2 linked regions of the Variovorax paradoxus EPS genome follow. The protein of the gene in region 1 binds, or shares a complex with, the protein of each later gene. Links are inferred from orthologs where the notes say so. Each region holds a gene or a part of one and is shown on either strand. Other genes may lie near its edges. The genes, in order: dapF and VARPA_RS24065.

Evidence for each region.
Region 2: the proteins of dapF (region 1) and VARPA_RS24065 are in contact, whole or in part, in a solved structure (PDB 5YGU), measured with the Escherichia coli proteins. The link is inferred for Variovorax paradoxus EPS from one-to-one orthologs.

What each region holds. Positions count from the first base shown.
Region 1 is NC_014931.1:1,065,946-1,076,342, forward strand. The notes cover bases 3,874-6,663. They hold dapF (diaminopimelate epimerase), read left to right. Parts: upstream 3,874-4,712; coding sequence 4,713-5,615; downstream 5,616-6,663. Other genes in these bases: VARPA_RS04775 (MFS transporter), read left to right, coding at 3,874-4,658; VARPA_RS04785 (DUF484 family protein), read left to right, coding at 5,612-6,307; VARPA_RS04790 (YdcF family protein), read left to right, coding at 6,304-6,663. Outside these bases: VARPA_RS04755 (hydrolase), read left to right, coding at 1-378; VARPA_RS04760 (DUF1427 family protein), read left to right, coding at 409-699; VARPA_RS04765 (amidohydrolase), read left to right, coding at 780-2,678; VARPA_RS04770 (DoxX family protein), read left to right, coding at 2,678-3,085; more of VARPA_RS04775, read left to right, coding at 3,078-3,873; more of VARPA_RS04790, read left to right, coding at 6,664-6,939; VARPA_RS04795 (tyrosine recombinase XerC), read left to right, coding at 6,923-7,876; VARPA_RS04800 (class I SAM-dependent rRNA methyltransferase), read left to right, coding at 7,906-9,126; VARPA_RS04805 (CobW family GTP-binding protein), read left to right, coding at 9,224-10,285; VARPA_RS04810 (YdgA family protein), read right to left, coding at 10,376-10,397. UniProt on the Escherichia coli protein: Involved in the succinylase branch of the L-lysine biosynthesis and in the biosynthesis of the pentapeptide incorporated in the peptidoglycan moiety. Catalyzes the stereoinversion of LL-2,6-diaminopimelate (L,L-DAP) to meso-diaminopimelate (meso-DAP).
Region 2 is NC_014931.1:5,239,992-5,244,718, forward strand. What follows is about bases 1,321-4,077. They hold VARPA_RS24065 (RNA pyrophosphohydrolase), read left to right. Parts: upstream 1,321-2,238; coding sequence 2,239-2,916; downstream 2,917-4,077. Other genes in these bases: VARPA_RS24060 (proline--tRNA ligase), read right to left, coding at 1,321-2,093; VARPA_RS24070 (CNP1-like family protein), read left to right, coding at 2,855-3,457; proB (glutamate 5-kinase), read right to left, coding at 3,518-4,077. Also shown: VARPA_RS24055 (lytic transglycosylase domain-containing protein), read right to left, coding at 1-351; more of VARPA_RS24060, read right to left, coding at 348-1,320; more of proB, read right to left, coding at 4,078-4,657. UniProt on the Escherichia coli protein: Master regulator of 5'-end-dependent mRNA decay.

The sequences.
Region 1 (10,397 bases):
ATGAACACATGGGAAGACGCGGCCGTGATCGACCGCGTGAACGAAATCGGCAAGCCGCGCATCGTGCTGGCGGGCCTGTGGACCAGCGTGTGCATCGTCGGCCCGGCGCTCTCGGCGCTGGACCAGGGCTTCGAGGTGTACGTGATCGCCGATGCCTGCGGCGACGTTTCCACCGAGGCGCACAACCGCGCGATGGACCGCATGGTGCAGGCCGGTGCGCGCCCGATGACCTCGCTGCAATACCTGCTGGAGCTGCAGCGCGACTGGGCCCGCGGCGACACGTACGAGCTGACCACCGGCATCGCGAAGAAGGTGGGCGGCGCTTATGGCATCGGCATCAACTACGCCAAGAGCATGTTCGGCGCTCACGAAGGTTGAGCGGACGAAGAACGAAAGAGAGCGCCGGCCATGAAGCCCTATGTCGTTTCCCTCGCACTCGGCCTTCTGGTCGGCGTGATCTACGCGCTCTTCCAGGTGCGCTCGCCGGCGCCGCCGGTGATCGCTCTGGTGGGGCTCCTGGGCATCCTGCTCGGCGAGCAGCTTCCGCCGCTGGTGCGGCAGGTGCTCGACCGGCCGGCCGCCACCTCGTGGCTGCATCACCAGGTCAAGCCCCATGTGTTCGGCGAGCTGCCGAAGTGCGTGAAGCCCGAGGCGGTGAAGACCGCTGCCACGCGTTCGTCGGATCGGAGCGACGCATGAGCTCCCCGGACCCGCAACGCCGCCATTTGCTTGGCGCCCTCGGCGCCCTTGCCGCAACCTCCCTCGCACCCGCATCGACCATGGCCAACACCCTGAACCCCACCCCCGACCTCATCCTGCGCAACGGCCGCTTCACCACACTGGACCGCGCCAATCCCACGGCCGACGCGGTGGCGATCAAGGACGGCCGCTTCACCCGCGTGGGCCGCGCCGAAGACGTGCTGCCGCTGGCCGGCAGCCACACCCGCGTGATCGACCTCGAGGGCAAGCGCGTGCTGCCGGGGCTCATCGACAACCACCTGCACATCATTCGCGGCGGGCTGAACTACAACATGGAGCTGCGCTGGGACGGCGTGCGGAGCCTGGCCGATGCGATGGGCATGCTCAAGCGCCAGGTGGCGATCACGCCCGCGCCGCAGTGGGTGCGCGTGGTGGGCGGCTTCACCGAGCACCAGTTCGCCGAGAAGCGCCTGCCGACCATCGCCGAGCTGAACGCGGTGGCGCCCGATACGCCGGTGTTCATCCTGCACCTGTACGACCGCGCGCTGCTCAACGGCGCCGCGCTGCGCGCCGTGGGCTACACCAAGGACACGCCCGCGCCGCCCGGCGGCGAGATCGTGCGCGACGGCGCCGGCAACCCCACGGGCCTGCTGCTGGCCAAGCCGAACGCGGCCATCCTCTACGCCACGCTGGCCAAGGGACCGAAGCTGCCCTTCGACTACCAGCTCAATTCGACGCGCCACTTCATGCGCGAGCTCAACCGCCTGGGCGTGACCGGCGCCATCGATGCGGGCGGCGGCAACCAGAATTTCCCCGACGACTACGAAGTGATCCGCAAGCTCCACGACGACGGCCAACTCACCATTCGCCTCGCCTACAACCTCTTCACGCAGAAGCCCAAGGCCGAGAAGGAAGACTTCCTGAACTGGACGGCGAACTCGACGTACAAGCAAGGCGACGACTATTTCCGCCACAACGGCGCGGGCGAGATGCTGGTGTTCTCGGCGGCCGACTTCGAAGACTTCCGCCAGCCGCGTCCCGACATGGCGCCCGAGATGGAAGGCGAGCTCGAAGGCGTGGTGCGCATCCTGGCGCAGAACCGTTGGCCGTGGCGCATGCACGCGACCTACGACGAAACCATCAGCCGGTCGCTCGACGTGTTCGAGAAGGTCAACAAGGACACGCCGCTCGCGGGCCTGAACTGGTTCTTCGACCATGCCGAGACGATTTCCGAGAAGTCGATGGACCGCATCGCCGCGCTCGGCGGCGGCGTGGCGGTGCAGCACCGCATGGCCTACCAGGGCGAGTATTTCGTGGAGCGCTACGGCGCCGGCGCGGCCGAGGCCACGCCGCCGGTCAAGCGCATGCTCGAGCGCGGCATGAAGGTCTCGGCCGGCACCGACGCAACGCGCGTGGCCTCGTACAACCCGTGGGTGTCGCTGTCGTGGCTGGTCACGGGCAAGACGGTGGGCGGCATGCAGCTCTACCCGCAACGCAACTGCCTGGACCGCGAGGGCGCGCTGCGCATGTGGACCGAGAACGTCACCTGGTTCTCGAACGAAGAGGGCAAGAAAGGCCGCATCGAGGCCGGCCAGCTCGCCGACCTGGTGGTGCCCGACCGCGATTTCTTCGCCTGCGCCGAATCGGAGATCGCCGACACGACCGCGCTGCTCACGATGGTGGGCGGCAAGGTGGTCTACGGCGCCGGCCCGTTCGCCGCGCACGACGAAGGCACGCTGCCGCCGGCCATGCCCGACTGGTCGCCCGCGCGCACCTTCGGCGGCTATGCCGGCTGGGCCGACACGGCCGAAGGCGCACCGCTGCAGAAGGTCATGCGCAACGCGGCGGCAGCCTGCGCCTGCGCCAACGACTGCAACGTGCACGGCCACCAGCACGCGACGGCATGGAGCAGCAAGCTGCCCATTGCCGACCTGAAAAGCTTCTGGGGCGCGCTCGGCTGCGCCTGCTGGGCGGTGTGATGAAGACGATGCACTGGACCCTTTCGCCCGCCGTGCGCTGGATCGCCTTGCTGCTGCTGTGCGCGGCCTACCTGCAGGGCGGCCTGAACAAGGCGATGGACTTCGACGCCGCCATCGGCGAGATGAATCACTTCGGCCTGTCGCCGGCCGGCCCGCTGGCCGTGGCGGTGATCGTGCTGGAACTGGGCGCCGCGGTGCTCATCCTCGTCGGCTTCTGGCGCTGGCTCGGCGCGCTCGCGCTCGGCGGCTTCACACTGATGGCAACCTTCGTCGCGCTGCGTTTCTGGGAAATGCCGGTGGGCCCCGAGCGCTTCATGGCCGCGAACTCTTTCTTCGAACACCTGGGCCTGGTCGGCGGCTTTCTGCTCGTCGCCTGGCTCGATCTCAAGGAGCGCCAGGATGACTGAGCCTCAAAAATCCGCCGGCGCCTTCGCGCCGCTGCGCCAGCCGGTCTTCGCGGTGCTGTGGGCCGCCACGGTGCTGGGCAACATCGGCAGCTTCATGCGCGACGTGGCCAGTTCGTGGCTCGTCACCGACCTGTCGGCGAGCCCGACGGCGGTGGCGCTGATCCAGACGGCGGCGACGCTGCCGATCTTCCTGCTGGCGATTCCGGCGGGCGTGCTGTCGGACATCCTCGACCGGCGGCGCTTTCTGATCTTTGTGCAGGTGATGCTGGGCGCGGTGAGCGGCACGCTGCTGGTGCTCTCGCACACCGGTTCGCTCACGGTCGAATATTTGGTCGCGCTGACCTTCGTGGGCGGCATCGGCGCGGCGCTGATGGGGCCGACCTGGCAGTCGATCGTGCCGGAGCTGGTGCCCCGCAGCGAGCTCAAGGGCGCGGTGGCGCTCAACTCGCTGGGCATCAACATCGCGCGCTCCATCGGGCCGGCGGCGGGCGGGCTGATCCTCGCGAGCTTCGGCGCGGCCGCCACCTACGGGCTCGACGTGCTGAGCTATGTGTTCGTGATCGCGGCGCTGCTGTGGTGGAAGCGCCCGGCGGCGGTCGACAGCGGGCTGTCGGAGAACTTCTTCGGCGCCTTCCGCGCGGGCATCCGCTACACGCGGGCCAGCAAGGAACTGCACGTGGTGCTGCTGCGCGCGGCGGTGTTCTTCCTGTTCGCGAGCTCGGTGTGGGCGCTGCTGCCGCTGGTGGCGCGCCAGATGCTCGGCGGCACGGCGAGCTTCTACGGCATCCTGCTCGGCGCGGTGGGCGCGGGCGCCATCGGCGGCGCGCTGGTGATGCCGCGGCTGCGCGCCCGGCTCGATGCCGACGGCATGCTGCTGCTCGCTTCGCTGCTCACGGCCGCGGTGATGGGCGGCCTGGTGTTCGCGCCGCCGCAGTGGCTCGCGGTGCTGATGCTGCTGGTGCTGGGCCTGGGCTGGATCATTGCGCTGACCACGCTCAACGGGGTGGCGCAGTCGATCCTGCCGAACTGGGTGCGCGGGCGCGGACTCGCCGTGTACCTGACGGTGTTCAACGGCGCGATGGCGGCCGGCAGCCTGGGCTGGGGCCTGATCGCGCAGCAGATCGGCGTGCCGGCCACGCTGGTGGCGGGCGCGGTGGGCCTGGTGGTGATGGGCCTCGTGTTCCACCGCGTGCGGCTGCCCGCCGGCGAGGCCGACCTGCAGGCCTCGAACCATTGGCCCGAGCCTCTGCTGGCCGAGCCCGTGGCGCACGACCGCGGGCCCGTGATGATCCAGGTCGAGTACCGCATCCGCAAGGAAGACCGGCCGGCCTTCATGGCGGCGATGAAGAAGCTCTCGCTGGAGCGCCGCCGCGACGGCGCCTACGCCTGGGGCGTGCACGAGCACACGAACGACGCGGAACGGGTGATGGAGTGGTTCCTCGTGGAGTCGTGGGCCGAGCACCTGCGCCAGCACCACCGCGTGTCGCACGCCGATGCCGACCTGCAGGCCGAGGCGCTGCGCTTTCACATCGGGCCGGACAAGCCCGAGGTGCATCACTTCCTGTCGCTGTAGCGGGTTTGGCGCCGCCGGGTCGTCACCGGCGGTGCCGGTGGCGATAATCCCCCGATGCGAATCCGCTTTACCAAGATGCAGGGCGCCGGCAACGATTTCGTCGTGCTGGACGAAACCCGCGGCACGCTGGGCCTCAGTGCCGCGCAGTACCGCTTTTTGGCCGACCGCCATTTCGGCGTCGGCGCCGACCAGATCCTCACCGTGCGGCCATCGCCCGCGGAAGGCATCGACTTTCAATACGTGATCCACAACGCCGACGGCGGCGAGGTCGAGCAGTGCGGCAACGGCGCGCGCTGCTTCATGCGCTTCGTGAAGGAGCACAAGCTCACCGACAAGACCCAGGTGCGCGTGCAGACGCTGGCCGGCGTGATCGAGCCGCGCATGGGCGCCGACGGCCGCGTGACGGTCGACATGGGCGCCCCCATCTTCGAGGCCGCGCGCGTGCCCTTCGACACCGCCGGGCTCGATGCACAGCCCGATGGTTCCTGGGAAAAGTGGCACCTGGCGCTGGGCACCCGGGCCGGCAGCCCGATCGTGTCGGTCGCGGTGCTCTCGATGGGCAATCCGCACGCGGTGCAGGTGGTCGACAACGTCGACACCGCGCCGGTGGCCGAGCAGGGCCCGCAGATCGAGCACCACCCGCGCTTTCCGCAGCGGGTGAACGCGGGCTTCATGCAGGTGGTCGATCGCTCCCATATCAAGCTGCGCGTGTTCGAGCGCGGCGCCGGCGAAACGCTGGCCTGCGGCACGGGCGCCTGCGCGGCGGTGGTCGCAGGCATCCGGCTCGGGTTGCTGGAGTCACGCGTCGACGTGCAGACGCACGGCGGCATCCTCACGATCGAATGGCAGGGCGAGGGCCAGCCGGTGCTCATGACGGGCCCGGCCACGACGGTGTTCGAGGGCGACATCGACGTACCCGACGTGCCCGAAGTACCCGAAATTTCGGAACAGCCATGACCAATTCCACTCACGACAACGACGCCATGAACCCGATCACCGAAGACGACATCGCCAATTACCTGGCGAACACGCCCGACTTCTTCGAGCGCCATGCCCAGTTGCTGGCGCAGGTGCAGCTCACCAGCCCGCACGGCAACCGCGCGGTGAGCCTGCAGGAGCGTCAGGCCGAGATGCTGCGCGAGAAGATCAAGGCGCTGGAGCATCGCCTGATGGACATGGTGCGCCACGGCACCGAGAACGTCGTCATTGCCGACCGGCTGCAGCGCTGGACCAGCGGCTTGCTGACCACGCGCGACCCGCGCAGCCTGCCGTACCGGATCGCGGTCGATCTGCAGTCGCTGTTCCTGGTGCCGCAGACGGCGATCAAGGTGTGGGACTGCAGCAGCGACTACCTCAACGAAGCCTATGCCCAGTGGGTGAGCGACGACGTGAAGGCGCTGGCCACTTCGCTCACTTCGCCGTACTGCGGCCTGAACTCGGGCTTCGAGGCCGCCAACTGGCTGCCGGAGCCGCAGGCTGCGATGTCGATCGCGCTGATTCCGCTGCGCGCCGATGCCGAATCGCCGGCCTTCGGCTTGCTGGTGCTGGCATCGCCCGACGCACAGCGCTTCAACGCCGAGATGGGCACCGATTTTCTCGAGCGCATCGCCGAGCTGGCCTCGGGCGGCCTCTCGCGGCTGCGTCCTTGAACCGGCCGCGCTGGCTGCGCCGGCCGTGGCAGGTCGCGCTGCTCGGCGCGCTGCTGGTTCTGGCGTTGGTCTATGCGGCGATTGCCGCCGTCATCTGGAAGCGCGCCGACGAGCTGCTGGACAACCCGCCGCAAAGGCCCGCCGATGCGGCGCTGATCCTGGGGAGCCGGGCCTACCTCGACGGCAGGCCGAATCCCTGTCTCACGGGCCGCGTCGATACCGGCATTGCGCTGGCGCAGGCCGGGCGGGTGAAGCAACTGGTGTTCACGGGCGGCGTCGACAAGGAAGACGGACGCATCGAGGCCGACGTGATGCAGCAGCACGCGCAAGGCCTGGGCTTTGCGGGGCCGATGCTGCAGGAGCCCGCGTCCACGTCCACGCGGCTGAATCTTTCGCTCTCGCGCCCGCTACTGCAGGCGGCCGGGGTGCGCAGCGTGGTGATCGTGTCGGAGCCGTATCACCTGTGGCGCGTCGAGCGGCTGGTGCGCATGAGCGGGTTCGACCAGACCTTCGACGTGCAGTACGCCGCCGCGCCCACTTCGTGCTGGCGCCGCTGGGGCATGCTGTTCAAGGGCGCATTGCGCGAGCCGGCAGCCATCATCAACAATGCCGGCCATGGCTATCTCTTCTGAGCCGACCGCATCCGCTGTGCCGGACTGGATCGCGAAGTACCTGGAGCATGTGCGCGTGGAGCGCCGGCTCGCGGCGCGCACGGTCGAGCTCTACGCCTTTCACCTGCAGGCGCTGAGGGAAAACGCGGCCGAGGCCAATCTGCCGCTGGACCGCGTGCAGACCGCCCACATCCGGCGCTGGATGGCCAAGCTGCACAGCGCCGGTCGCGAGCCGCGCGGCATTGCGCTGGTGCTGTCGTGCTGGCGCAGCTTCTACCGCTGGCTCGGGCATGAAGGCCTGATCGGCTTCAACCCGGTGCAGGACGTGCATGCGCCCAAGGCCGGCCGGCCGCTGCCCAAGGCGCTGGGCGTGGACGATGCGGTGCAGCTGGCCGAGCTGCACGACGAAGACGCCGACCCGTGGATCGAAGCGCGCGACCGCGCCATCGTCGAAATACTCTACGGCTGCGGCCTGCGCGTGAGCGAACTCACGGGGCTCGATGCACAGGCGAGCAACACGGCGCTCGGCTGGGTCGATCTCGACGCGAAGGAAGCCAACGTGCTCGGCAAGGGCAGCAAGCGCCGCATCGTGCCGGTGGGCAGCAAGGCGGCCGAGGCGCTGCAGGAGTGGCTGGACGTGCGCGGCGACCGTTCGGTGCCCGCGCTCTTCGTCAGCAGCAAGGGCGCGCGGATGTCGTCGCAGGCGGTGTGGAAGCTGCTGCGCGAACGCAGCCTGAAGGCCGGCCTTGCCGCGCCTGTGCATCCCCACATGCTGCGGCACTCGTTCGCGAGCCACGTGCTGCAGTCGAGCAGCGACCTGCGCGCGGTGCAGGAGCTGCTGGGGCACGCGAACATCGCGACCACGCAGATCTATACGCGGCTGGATTTCCAGCATCTGGCGAAGGCCTATGACGCGGCGCATCCGCGCGCGAAGGCCCGGACCGACAAAGACAAATAAGTAAGCAAGCAAGCAAGCCAGGTAAAAAAATGAAAACCCTTCGCCTCAAACCCGGCAAAGAGCGCTCGATGCAGCGCCGCCATCCGTGGGTCTTCGAATCCGCCATCGCGCGCGGCGGTGCCGACTCGGGCGAGACGGTGCGCGTGGAATCGCACGACGGCGCGTTCCTCGCGTGGGCGGCGTTCAGCCCGATCTCCAAGATCCGTGCGCGGGCCTGGAGCTTTGTCGAAACGCAGCGCATCGACGCCGCGTTTCTCGCGTCGGTGTGCGAGCGCGCCGTGCGTGCGCGCGGCCTCTTCGATCTGCAGAGTGACGGCGTGCGGCTGGTGCATGGCGAGGCGGACGGGCTGCCGGGGCTGATCGTCGACCGCTATGGCGACACGTTGGTCGCGCAATTCCTCTCGGCCGGCGTGGAGCGCTGGAAAGACGTGCTGGTCGATGCGCTGCTCACGGCCACGGGCCTCACGAAGTTCTACGAGCGCTCCGACGCCAGCGGCCGCGAGCGCGAAGGCCTGAAGCCGGTCACGGGCTGGCTGCGCGGGGAGGGCGCCACCGAAATCACGATCCGCGAGCACGACTGGAAACTCTCGCTCGACATCGCGACCGGCCACAAGACCGGCTTCTACCTCGATCAGCGCGACAGCCGCCAGCGCTTTGCCGAACTCGCGAAGCACCGGCGCTTCAAGCGCGTGCTGAACTGCTTCTGCTACACGGGCGGCTTCACCGTCGCGGCGCTGGCGGGGCTGAAGGCCGCGGGAGCGCTCGAGGGGGCCGAACTGGTGTCGGTCGATTCGTCGCAGCCGGCGCTGAACTTCGCGCGGGCCAACATCGCGCTCAACGGCTTCGGCGGCGAAGGCTCGGGCGTGAAGACCGAGTTTCTCGATGCGAACGTGAACACCGTGCTGCGCGAGTTCATCGACCAGGGCCGCACCTTCGATGCCATCGTGCTCGATCCGCCGAAGTTCGCGCCCACGGCGGCGCATGCCGAGCGCGCGGCGCGGGCCTACAAGGACATCAATCGCCTCGCGCTCAAGATCCTGGAGCCGGGCGGCGTGCTGCTGACTTTCTCGTGCTCGGGCGGCATCTCCGCCGACCTGTTCCACAAGATCGTGGCCTCGGCCGGGCTGGATGCGAATGTCGACGGTTACATCAGCGAACGCCTGGGTGCGGCACCCGACCATCCAATGACGATCGAATTCCCGGAAGGGGAGTATTTGAAGGGCCTGGTGGTGGTGAGAAAGCCCGCCTGAAAAGGCCGCTTGACCCCTTCGGCAACGCAACTCAGTGGCATTGGCTAAACTGCCCGCCACCCCCGTTTTTTAGTTTTTCCGCTTCGGAGCACCCCTCATGGCCCTCATCCCCGCGACCATCCTCACCGGCTTCCTCGGCTCGGGCAAAACCACGTTGCTCAAGCGCATCCTGACCGAGGCCCACGGCCAGAAGATCGCGGTCATCGAGAACGAGTTCGGCGAAGAGAACATCGACAGCGACATCCTCGTGACCGAATCGAAAGAGCAGATCGTGCAGATGAGCAACGGCTGCGTCTGCTGCACGATCCGCGAAGACCTGCGCGAGGCGCTGCAACTGCTGGCCGCCAAGAAGCGCCAGGGCCTCTTGGATTTCGACCGCGTGGTGATCGAGACCACCGGCCTCGCGGACCCCGGCCCGGTGGCGCAGACCTTCTTCATGGACGACGAAATCGCCGAGAGCTATTTGCTCGACTCGATCCTCACGCTGGTGGACGCCAAGCACGCGCCGCAGCAACTGAACGACCGCCAGGAAGCGCGCCGCCAAGTCGGTTTTGCCGACCAGATCTTCATCAGCAAGAGCGAGCTGGTGTCGGCCGAGGAAACCGAGGCGCTGATTCATCGCCTGAAGCACATGAACCCGCGTGCGCCGCAACAGAAGGCGCACTTCGGCGATGTGCCGCTCAAGGACATCTTCGACCTGCGCGGCTTCAACCTGAACGCCAAGCTGGACATCGATCCGGACTTCCTGAAGGAAGACGACCACGATCACCACGACCACGCTGGGCATGACCACGCCCATGGCGAGGCGTGCGATCACCCCTCGCACAAGCACGAAGGCCACGGCCACCATCACCACACCGACGACGACGTCAAGAGCTTCGTCTACAAGGCGGACCGCGCCTTCGATCCGGCCAAGCTCGAAGACTTTCTGGGCGCGATCGTCAACATCTACGGCCCGCGCATGCTGCGCTACAAGGGCGTGCTGAACATGAAGGGCACCGAGCGCAAGGTGATCTTCCAGGGCGTGCACCAGTTGATGGGCAGCGACCTGGGCCCGGAGTGGGGCAAGGACGAAAACCGCCAGAGCCGCATGGTGTTCATCGGCATCGAGCTGCCGCGCGAAATTCTCGAGCAGGGGCTCGAGCAGTGCCTGTTGTGACGACGGCCCGCTGCTGATTTATCCAAGGAAAAAGGCGCTGCCCCGCAAGGGACAGCGCCTTTTTCATGGCCTGGCAGGTCTGGCAGGGGCTTACTTGCCCAGTTCGGTCAGT
Region 2 (4,727 bases), 4.2 Mb from region 1 along the record:
GTACCAGGCGGTCTGCAGGAATTCCTTGCGCGAGGGCCAGTCGGCGATCTTCTTCTTGAGCCGCTCGCTCATTTCGCCGAGCCAGCGCAGGTAGGCCAGGCGCGCCTCGGTGGTCGTGAACTCGGGCACCGGCGGCGCCTTGTTGTGGATCGCCGAACTCAGCGCGGTGCGTACCGAGTCGATCAAGGGCTCTTCGATCTGTGCGCCGGCGAAAGCGGTCTGCGGCAGCGCCGCCAGCGACAGAACGCCCGAAGCCGCGGCAACACCAAGGCACTTGCGCCGCGAGATGGCTGTGCCATCCGCCGTAGCGGTTGCCCCTGGGTCGTCGTTGCAACGGCCGGTGAAGCTCATGCAGCGAGCTTGCCGGCGATGAAGTCGGCGATGTCGGCCGACGGCACCTTCGTCGCAGCCGTGTCGCGGCGATGCTGGTATTCGAGTTGGCCTTCCTTCAGGCCACGGTCGGAAATGACCACGCGGTGCGGCACGCCGATCAGTTCCCAGTCGGCGAACATCGCGCCGGGGCGCTCGCCGCGGTCGTCCAGCAGCACGTCGACACCCTTGGCGAGCAGTTCTTCGTAGAGCGCTTCGGCGGACACCTTGACCTCGGGGCTGCGGTCCATGCCGATCGGGCAGACGACCACGGTGAACGGCGCCAGCGCGTCGGGCCAGATGATCCCGCGCTCGTCGTGGTTCTGTTCGATGGCGGCGGCCGGCAGGCGGGTGATGCCGATGCCGTAGCAGCCCATCTCGAGGAACTGCGGCTTGCCGCCTTCATCGAGGTACGTGGCGTTCATGTCCTTGCTGTACTTGGTGCCCAGCACGAAGACGTGGCCGACCTCGATGCCGCGCTCGATGGCCAGCACGCCCTTGCCGTCGGGCGAGGCATCGCCCGCCACCACGTTGCGCAGGTCCGCCACGATTTCCGGCTCGGGCAGGTCGCGGCCCCAGTTGACGCCGGTCATGTGGAAGTCGACTTCGTTGGCGCCAGTGATCCAGTCGGCCAGCACGGCAGCCTCGCGGTCGGCAACCAGCTTGACTGGCTTCTTGAGGTTCAGCGGGCCGAGGTAGCCGGGCTTGCAGCCGAAGTGCTCGTCGATCTCGGCGAGGGTCGCAAAGCGGAATCCTTGGTCAAGGCCCGGCACCTTGCTGACCTTGATCTCGTTCATGTCGTGGTCGCCGCGCAGGAGCAGCAGCCAGACCTGCGAACCCTTCGGGTTGCCGGCCTCATCGACGATATCGGTGGCCAGCACCAGCGACTTGATGGTGGTCGCGAGCGGCACGCCGAGCAGCTCGGCCACGTCGGCACAGGTGCTCTTGCCGGGGGTCGGCGTCTTCTCGAGCGCCTTGGCGGCTGCGGGGCGCGGACCGGCCGGAGCGAGCGCTTCGGCCTTTTCCATGTTGGCGGCGTAATTGCTGTCGGGGCAGTAGACGATGGCGTCTTCGCCCGTGGCGGCGATCACCTGGAACTCTTCGCTCAGGTCGCCGCCGATGGCGCCGCTGTCGGCCGCCACAGCGCGGTAGCGGAGACCAAAACGGTCGAAGATGTTGCGATACGCCTGCGCCATGATCTGGTAGCTGGCCTTGGCCGCGTCGAGGTCGCGGTCGAAGCTGTAGGCGTCCTTCATGATGAATTCGCGCCCGCGCATCAGGCCGAAGCGCGGACGGCGTTCGTCGCGGAACTTGGTCTGGATCTGGTAGAAATTCTTCGGCAGCTGCTTGTAGCTGCGGATTTCCTGGCGCGCGATGTCGGTCACCACTTCTTCGCTGGTGGGCTGGATCACGAAGTCGCGGTCATGCCGGTCCTTGATGCGCAAGAGCTCGGGGCCCATCTTCTCGAAGCGGCCGGTCTCCTGCCAGAACTCGGCCGGCTGAACCACCGGCATCGTGAGCTCGATGGCGCCGGCGCGGTTCATTTCTTCCCGAACGATCGCCTCGACCTTGCGGATCACGCGCAGGCCCATCGGCATGTAGGTGTAGATGCCCGTGCCGAGCTTCTTGATCATGCCGGCCCGCATCATCAGCCGGTGGCTCGCCACCTCGGCATCGGCGGGCGCTTCCTTGAGGGTGGAGACAAAAAATCGGGAAGCTTTCATCGGGATCGTGGTGATGGAATCGCTGGATTCGACGTTCGGAAGTGGGGAACTGCTCCCCCGGAGAGACCCTGAGAGACTGGCATCGCGCTTGCCGAGGGCAACCCGGCATGCATAATCGACTCAGTTCAAAAATTGGGGTTTGATTATGCTCGACCGGGACGGCTTCAGGCCCAACGTCGGCATCATCCTGCTCAACCAGAGAAACCAGGTTTTCTGGGGCAAACGCATACGCACGCATTCCTGGCAGTTTCCGCAAGGCGGCATAGACCGCGGCGAAAGTCCCGAGCAAGCCATGTTCCGGGAACTGCACGAGGAAGTGGGGCTCCATCCGGAGCATGTGCGCATCGTGGCCCGTACCCGCGACTGGTTGCGCTACGAGGTGCCGGATCGGTTCATCCGCCGTGACGCACGGGGCCACTACAAGGGCCAGAAACAAATCTGGTATCTGCTGCAACTCGTCGGCCACGACTGGGATCTCAACCTGCGTGCAACCGACCATCCCGAATTCGACGCCTGGCGCTGGCATGACTACTGGGTGCCGCTCGACGTTGTCGTCGAGTTCAAGCGCGGCGTCTACGAGATGGCGCTCACCGAGCTTGCTCGCTACCTGCCACGGCAGGATTTCCGCAACCGCTTTCTGCGCAGCAACGTGCGCGCCCGAGAATTCGAGCGCCATTCGCTGGACGCCGGAGCTCCCGCGGGTCTGGACTTGCCGCCCGGCGGCAGTTTCGATCCGCATCCCGACATTCCTTCTGCGAGCGATGAACCTTCTCTTCCCAACGACACGCACGGCAAAGCGCCCTTCTTTCCGACGCAACGCTGAGCGCGTCCTGCTGCTTGCGTGCTTCGGCATCCTCGCCGGCTGCGCCTCCGGCAAGTACGACACCGACAACCCCGACTGGGCACAGGCGGGTTCTGCGCCTCCTCCCAAGCGGTCCGAGACGGACAAGGAATGGGAAGAAACAGCAGCACCACCGCCGCCGGCCTTCAGCGAAAGCCGTCTGCTGCCGATCGAGATGCCCCCGTACATGACCCTTAAGTTCGGCATCGATCCGGCAACGATCACGATCACGCCCGATGGCATCGTGCGCTACGTGGTGGTGGCCAGCAACCGCAGCGGCGGCGCCGTCAATGCCTTCTACGAAGGCGTACGTTGCTCGACTGCCGAGATGAAGAGCTATGCGCGCTACAACAGCGGCGCATGGCAGGAAGTGAAGAAGCAGGAATGGAAGCGCATCAACGACCTGAACTCGCGCTACACGATGGCGTTGTCCCGCCAAGGAATCTGCCGCGGCAACGCGCCGCGCAGTTCGGTCGGGGACATGGTGCAGAACATTCGCAATCCGATTCGCGAACTGCAATAAGCAGCAAATCAATGCCGAGATGAACGAACGGGGCCTCAGGGCCCCGTTTTACTTTGCCGATCAGCTGGGCATCAGCACCATGTTGTCGCGGTGGACCATCTCAGGCTCAGCGACGTAGCCCAGCAGGCGCTCGAACTCGGCAGACGGCTTGCGGCACAAGAGCCGCGCCTCGACGCTCGAATAGTTGGCCAGGCCCCGGGCCAGTTCGACGCCATCTGCATCGCGCACCGCGATAACGTCGCCGCGCGAAAACTCGCCCGACACGCCAGTCATGCCGATGGGCAGCAGGCTCTTGCCTTCGGCGCGCACCTTGGCGGCGGCGCCTGCATCGACGACGACAGCGCCACGCAGTTGCAGGTGATCCGCCATCCAGCGCTTGCGCGCCTGGTGCTTGGCCGTCTGCGCGACCAGCAGCGTGCCGATCGATTCGCCGCGCGTCAGGCGCAGCAAGGCGTCGGCCTCGCGGCCCCACGCGATCACGGTCGATGCGCCCGAACCGGCCGCGCGCTTGGCCGCAAGGATCTTGGTGATCATCCCGCCGCGGCCGATGCTGGAGCCCGCCCCCCCCGCCATGGCCTCGAGTGCCGGATCGCCGGCTGCCGCTTCATGCACGAACTTCGCGTCCGGGTCCTTGCGCGGATCGGCCGTGTAGAGGCCCTTCTGGTCCGTGAGGATGATCAGCGCATCGGCTTCGACCAGGTTGGCCACGAGCGCACCTAGCGTATCGTTGTCGCCGAACTTGATCTCGTCGTTGACGACGGTGTCGTTCTCGTTGATGACCGGCACCACGCCCAGGCGCAGCAGCGTGACGAGTGTCGAGCGCGCGTTGAGGTAGCGCTCACGGTCGGCGAGGTCGGCGTGGGTCAGCAGGACCTGGGCGCTGCCGATTTCGTTCTCGCGCAGCTTGGTCTCGTACATCTGGGCCAGGCCCATCTGGCCGACGGCCGCAGCGGCCTGGAGTTCATGAATCTCGTGGGGGCGGGTGCGCCAGCCGAGACGCTTCATGCCTTCGGCGATGGCGCCGCTGGACACCATCACGACCTCTCGCCCGTCGCGCACCAGTTGCGCGAGCTGTCGGCACCACTCACCGATGGCCGCCTCGTCGAGACCGCGCCCCTCGTTGGTCACGAGGCTGGAACCCACCTTGACGACGATACGGCGGGCATCCCGCAAGGCAGTGGATCCGGAATTCGAGGTCATTGAGGGGTGTCGCGGTCGTAAATGCTGCTGCTGATTCTGCTATCTAAGGAAGGGCATCGATTTCGATGCC